2 regions of the Longicatena sp. genome follow, and region 1 is predicted to be linked to the other one. Evidence: a T-box and tRNA genes for the amino acid it is inferred to sense, from the RefSeq annotation. Region 1 holds a T-box; the other holds one or more tRNA genes.

Region 1 (3,422 bases):
TTAAATTTACCACGCAATTTACCATTCACCTGAACGATGATTTCAACTTCACTTTCAATCAATTTACTTTCGTCATATGTCGGCCAAGGTTCATATGCAATAGTTTGTTCTCCATGGAAGACATCCTGCCAGATTTCTTCCCCCATATGTGGAGCAAAACATGCAAACATTTTTAAGAAACCTTTTGCATATTCTTCATAAATAGTATCTGCTTTATAGCATTCATTGATAAAAATCATCATTTGTGAAATCGCTGTATTTAAGTTCAAGGTTTCGACGTCATGTGTTACCTTTTTTACAGTTGCATGATAGACCTTATCTAATTTTCCATCATTCTCTTTTGCTAATTTATTTTGTTCGGTATATAAGCGCCAAACACGTTCCAACCATTTACGAGAACCATCCAATCCGGTCGTACTCCAAGGCAAAGCAGCTTCAAGTGGCCCCATAAACATTTCATATACACGCAGCGCATCAGCACCATGGCTTTCAACGATATCATCTGGATTTACAACATTTCCACGCGATTTTGACATTTTTTCGTTATTTTCTCCTAAGATCATTCCCTGATGGAATAATTTTTGGAAAGGTTCTTTGGTTTTTACAACACCGCAGTCATACAATACTTTATGCCAGAAGCGTGCATATAATAAGTGTAATACCGCATGTTCAGCACCACCGACATATAAATCTACTGGCAACCAATGTTCTAATAGTTTTTCATCTGCAATTGCTTCATGATTTTTAGGATCAATATAACGCAGATAATACCAACAGCTGCCAGCCCATTGTGGCATCGTATTGGTTTCGCGTTTTCCTTTAACACCATCGATTTCGACATTCAACCAATCTTCGCAATGTGCTAATGGTGATTCGCCATTTGCATTTGGTTTGAAAATCTTAGTTTCTGGTAATTCAAGTGGCAGTTCATCAATATCAACCGTGCGTGTCGTACCATCTTCCATATGGATAATAGGAATTGGCTCTCCCCAGTAACGCTGACGAGAAAACAGCCAATCACGTAATTTATATGTTGTCTTTGCACAACCACAATGATGTTCTTCTAACCATTTGATCATAGTATCAATGGCTTCCTGTTTTCCCATACCATTTAAGAACGCGGAATTCACGTGAACACCATCTTCCGTGAAGGCTTCTTTGCTGATATCTCCGCCTTCTAAAACAGGAATGATTTCGATATTAAATTTCTTAGCAAATTCATAATCACGGGTATCGTGTGCAGGAACAGCCATGATTGCTCCAGTTCCATAACTTGCTAATACATAATCACTAATCCAAATAGGAACTTCTTTTCCATTTACTGGGTTGATCGCATAAGCGCCAGTAAAAACACCTGTTTTCTCTTTGTTTAATTCCGTACGTTCTAAATCAGACTTTGATGCACAAGTCTTCTTATAAGCAGCTATTTGCTCTTTTTGAGCAGCTGTCGTGATTTCATCTACATATGGATGTTCAGGTGCCATAACACAATAAGTAGCGCCAAATAAAGTATCGCAGCGTGTCGTAAATACCGTAAATTCTTTATCTGTATTCTTTATCTTAAAGATAACATTAGCGCCTTGTGATTTACCAATCCAATTGATCTGCATTTCTTTGGTGGATTGTGGCCAATCGCATAACTCCAGATCTTCTAACAGACGCTCTGCATATTCTGTGATTTTTAAGACCCACTGACGCATCGGCTTACGAATGACTGGGTAGCCACCTCGCTCACTCTTTCCGTCAATGACTTCTTCATTAGCTAAAACCGTCCCCAATTCAGGACACCAGTTTACAGGAATCTCATCAACATATGCTAACCCTTTCTTATAAAGCTGCAAGAAAATCCATTGGGTCCATTTATAATAATCAGGATCTGTCGTTGAAATCTCGCGATCCCAATCATAGGAGAAACCTAAAGACTGAATCTGTTCACGGAAATGATCAACGTTTTTCTTTGTGAATTCAGCAGGATGATTTCCTGTCTGAATAGCAAATTGCTCTGCCGGCAAGCCAAAAGCATCCCATCCCATTGGATGTAATACGTTGTAACCTTGCATGCGTTTCATTCGTGCCAAAATATCGGTAGCGGTATAGCCTTCTGGATGGCCAACATGCAAACCATTTCCACTTGGATATGGAAACATATCCAATACATAAAATTTAGGCTTACTGAAATCATGTGTGTCACAGGCAAAAGTTTTATTCTCTTTCCAGTACGTTTGCCATTTTTTCTCTACTTTCTGGTGTTGATAGTTCATAATCATTCTCCTTTTGTAATAAAAAAACATCCTTAAACATTCTAAGGACGTTGTTCAACGCGGTACCACCTTAGTTCTTTTTTCTTAAGGAAAAAAGCCCTTCATTTCTTCTTAACGCGAAGTAAAACGGATAAGTGTGCTTATCGGCTCCTTAACGAGTTCCCCTGTTCCATACTTCAGCTTTTCACCAACCAGCTGACTCTCTGCATTATTTTCCAAGGTACTACTTTAATTCATCGCCTTTACGAGTATTAGTATACTCAATTCTTCATGTTTTTGTCAATGTTTCACTGACTTTTTTCATCTCACATCATACAAAAAAGAGTAAATAGCCTAAAATGAGAAAAACCGCAAGGGAAAACATAGCTGCTTTTTGAATATCCTCTCCCTCTTTCTTTTGCTTTTGTAAGGATATTATACTAACCAATGCATATAGCAAAAGTGCGATTGTCTTAGCTAACGGCTCAAATGACGGTATGAAAATCGTCACAACAAACAAGACCAATATACATGCGGCCGCTATTAAATTCCATTGTTCTTTATGTCTCATAGGATCACCACCATCAGCATACCATAAACTTAGCGCAACAAGCAATTTTTATATCGGTATATATTATGGATTGCCTTATCTTTCATACGGGCGTTCTTCTCATTTTTAAAAAAGTACGAGCGATTGCCTAAATGGGCAAGCAATGCTATTCATACCTTATTGATGAAGATACGTTAAGAAAAAACGTATCTCATAAAGGAGGAATTGTTTATGTGTAATGGTAACTTCAACAGAGGCTTTAACGATGGTAACTTCTTCAACAAAGGTTGTAACTGTTGCTCTTGTAACAACAACTATGATGATGCATTGTTCCGTGAAGTAGAACGTATTGCTCATCATGCAGCATGCCGCAGAGCAAGAGAAAACCGTTGTGCTCGTCAGTTTGTTAACTGCATGCGTAGTATCGAAGGCGATTTTGGATGTGGCTGCAACAACAATTGGAATAACTGCAATCGCTGGTAGTATTACAGGGAACGTTCTTGTTCCCTTACATAGCTTTTAAAAAGGACGCGCATCACCACGTCCTTCTTAAATAGGTTATCGAAAGGAAATCGATATGAATATGGAAGGTATCTCTTACAATGAAAGGAAGGAATGCAAGAAAACCATTT
Region 2 (3,422 bases), on a different contig from region 1:
TCCATGCGATAGATTTACAAGTCAGCGGGCATACGCATCAGGGACAGATCTTTCCTAATACTCTCTTTACAAAGTTGGCATATCCTTATGATTATGGAACTTATCAAAAGCCATATCCGATGATTGTCAGCAGCGGAGCAGGTACTTGGGGCTTGCCAATACGTATAGGAACAACCTCTGAAATTGTTAAAATAACGCTTAAGGGGCAGTAGCTTAGGCAATGTTATTGAAATTTGCCCAAATGCCAAAGATTTTTGCTAGTGTTTTTTTAGCACAATCGCTATAATAGAACCACACAAAACGTAGAAAGGGGTATTCGATGTTAAAAGATAAGTTAATTGCATTGCGTAAAAAAAGTGGTTATAGTCAGCAAGAGCTAGCCGATTTGCTTTCTTTAACAAGACAAACCATATCGAACTGGGAAAATGGGCAAAGTGCACCGACTTTTGATAAAGCTATCGAATTAGCGGCTATCTATCATATTTCTTTAGACGATCTTGCGGATAACCAATTAGAGATACTAGCTCAAGAAAAAACAAAGAAGGATTTGCATGTGTTACAGGCTTTACAGGGAAAGACGGTTATTTTAGATTGTGAGGATTTTGATTACATGCTGAATTCCTATAACGAGAAAGCAAAGGTGCTGGAGGTTACGAAGGAATGGATACGAGTGGCTTATACAAGAGGAAAAAGCAATACTTTTTTCAAAAAAGAAACATTGATAAAACTTATTGATACAAGGGCTATCCATGGCTTTATGATCGTGGAGGAAGCAGCATGACAATATTTTTATTGCTAATCATCCTTGTGTTATTGTGCTATCTTATGAAAACAGTGACACATGGGGAAAAGGAAAAACAGACTGTAAAAGATCAACCATCATTAAATTATCAAGCCATATTGCCGCAATATCTTAAGAAGAATTGCTCGATCATCTTAAAAAAACCACTGGCATCACTAGATGCGATGTATAGCATTGAAGGTGTTTTATGTGATTTAGATGATGAATGGTTGTTAATAGAAACCATGACAAAACGAAAAACAATCGTGCGCATGCTGCGTATTGATACTATACAAAGTATCAAAGAAATCATAGATTAAACAAGAGTTGCACATAAAAAACAAGCGATGGCATGCCTATCTTACAGGAGGAAGTAGTATGATAAGAAAAATGGAAGCTATGGACCATGACGTTGTTATGGATATTTGGCTACATGGCAATCTAACAGCGCATTCCTTTCTATCACCTACCTATTGGAAAAAACAGTATGCGATGGTTTCTCAAGCCATACAAGAAGCAGAGGTATATGTATATGAGGAGAATGGTGCTGTTGTAGGGTTTGCCGGATTACAGGATACGTATGTTGCGGGTATCTTTGTAAATGAAGCAATGCAAAATAGGGGCATTGGAAAGAAGTTAATGGATGAATTAAAAAAACACAAAACAATTTTACAATTGCATGTATATGAAAAGAATGAAAAAGCATTGCGTTTTTATCAAAGGGAACACTTTGCTATTTTAGCAAAAGAAAACGATGCAGAAACGAATGCTCAGGTATATCACTTGATGTGGAAAGCATAAAAAAACCATGCAAGCATATGAAAAATGATGTTTGTCTGCATGGTATAGGAAGCATAAAGCAAACGACTTTATGCTTTTTTTTGAAATGGTAAAACATAAAAAAAGCCTTTTTGCAAAGGCTAGTTCGTATGTTGGTGGGGAAGGCGGGACTTGAACCCGCACGGGATTAACTCCCAACGGATTTTAAGTCCGTTGCGTCTGCCTATTTCGCCACTACCCCAAGTAATGGAGGTTCCGATCGGACTTGAACCGATGATCACAGAGTTGCAGTCTATTGCCTTACCACTTGGCTACGGAACCTTATATTTATTTTTGATTGCCCCACATCATCGGTGCTATAACATTATATAATAAAATACAAAAAATGCAAGCAGAAATTTAAAAAAAATTTAATTTTTTTCATGAGAAAATAAATAGATGTGCAAAAATAAATCCATAGCTCCTTTTATGATGGAGGAGTTATGGATGTTAGCAAGAACTAGTAGAGAAAGGCAACTTCCGTTTTTACCCAATCTTACTTTACCATCTGTATGTGAAAGATAAACTTATGAAAATTGATTATCTAATGGATAGCAGACGGTAGGATCAATATACAGATAATTTACATAATGATAGCGTATTTTTGGATGACCATCGTGAAATATCTTATAGAATGCATAATAATCACTGATATTCAAATCATCCTCTAGATAATCAGACGCATGAAAAATCATCGAGAGTTTTAATTGTTTGACTACCTTTGCGAAATAAGCGGTCATATGTTTTACATCAGAAAAGGTTTGTTCATTATAAGCGACTCCCATATCTTTTTGAATAGTATCCATATGTAAATACACGGTATTGGTGATGGAAAGCTCAAAGAATTGTTGAATCACTTCACGTATGCGATTGATCTCTTCTTGCTTATCGTATTGATTTAATGGCCGCAACTGTTGGGGGTTTTGCGAAAGCGGTAAGGTCAAAGATGTTGGAATAAGGTACATATCCATAGAATCATCTTCCTGCATACTGGCTACCATGATATAAGGAAGATGCTTTCCGGTGATGAGGATGTTCTGCGTATCTTTTGCGTGTACAGGTGTTAAGATAAATAAAAATAACACCATGAGAAAGACTGTATAAATTTTTTTCATAGGATTACCCTCCTTCTAAGGTTAGTATGTATGCTACGATGGTCTTCATGCAAAAGTAGATAAGGGATTTTTCTTATCACGAATCTCAATCTGAAGGCATTCGCTATGAGCTTGCTATTGCAACAATTGTTCTCTAGGAAGATCAAAAAAGCGTTTTCATTATTATGGATTGTTCAATTTATGTAAAATCATTGGAAGTAATATGAAGTAAAATTAAGAATTAAAAGGTTGATTTGTTCATTTTGTATGCTAAAATGAATATAACTTGAACAAAGGGAGGATGTGGAAAGATGAGGAAGGCAATCGTGGCATTGTTTTTAATAACGGCAATTCTGTTGCTGAGCATTCGTCAGGAAAGAGAAACCATCATTATTTATTCTTCCATGGAACAATTTCGTGGGGAAGAATTGCAAAAACAATTGAATGAACAATTTCCTGATCTGCATGCCATGGTGATGTATGTGCCAACCGCCAAAGCCGCAGCAAAAATCTATGTGGAAAAGGATCAAAGTGATGCAGATATCATCGTAGGATTGGAATCCAGCTATATGGAAAAAATCAAAGAGGAATTAGCGGATATCAAAGGTTATAGCAAATTATCTTATCTGCGTGAATTACAACCGGATAAATTTGATAATCGCTATGTAATCTGGGAACGTCAGGCAGGGGCTTTCATTATCAATACCGAAGTCTTAAAAAAACACCAT

The links. A T-box is a leader RNA that pairs with one kind of tRNA and senses whether it is charged. The one in region 1 lies ahead of leuS (leucine--tRNA ligase), so its partner is inferred to be a tRNA-Leu.
Region 2: it encodes a tRNA-Leu, which carries the amino acid that the T-box ahead of leuS (leucine--tRNA ligase) is inferred to sense. The anticodon was not compared.

The regions. Positions count from the first base shown of each region.
Region 1 is NZ_CEVYEL010000026.1:34,132-37,553, forward strand. It holds gene leuS (leucine--tRNA ligase) at 1-2,261, opposite strand, end outside; T-box leader at 2,302-2,507, opposite strand; gene AC1VS3_RS07375 (hypothetical protein) at 2,572-2,811, opposite strand; gene AC1VS3_RS07380 (hypothetical protein) at 3,022-3,273, shown strand.
Region 2 is NZ_CEVYEL010000029.1:13,235-16,656, reverse strand. It holds gene AC1VS3_RS07775 (metallophosphoesterase) at 1-212, shown strand, start outside; gene AC1VS3_RS07770 (helix-turn-helix transcriptional regulator) at 320-781, shown strand; gene AC1VS3_RS07765 (hypothetical protein) at 778-1,101, shown strand; gene AC1VS3_RS07760 (GNAT family N-acetyltransferase) at 1,160-1,582, shown strand; tRNA gene AC1VS3_RS07755 (tRNA-Leu) at 1,715-1,802, opposite strand; tRNA gene AC1VS3_RS07750 (tRNA-Cys) at 1,809-1,882, opposite strand; gene AC1VS3_RS07745 (hypothetical protein) at 2,128-2,715, opposite strand; gene AC1VS3_RS07740 (extracellular solute-binding protein) at 3,006-3,422, shown strand, end outside.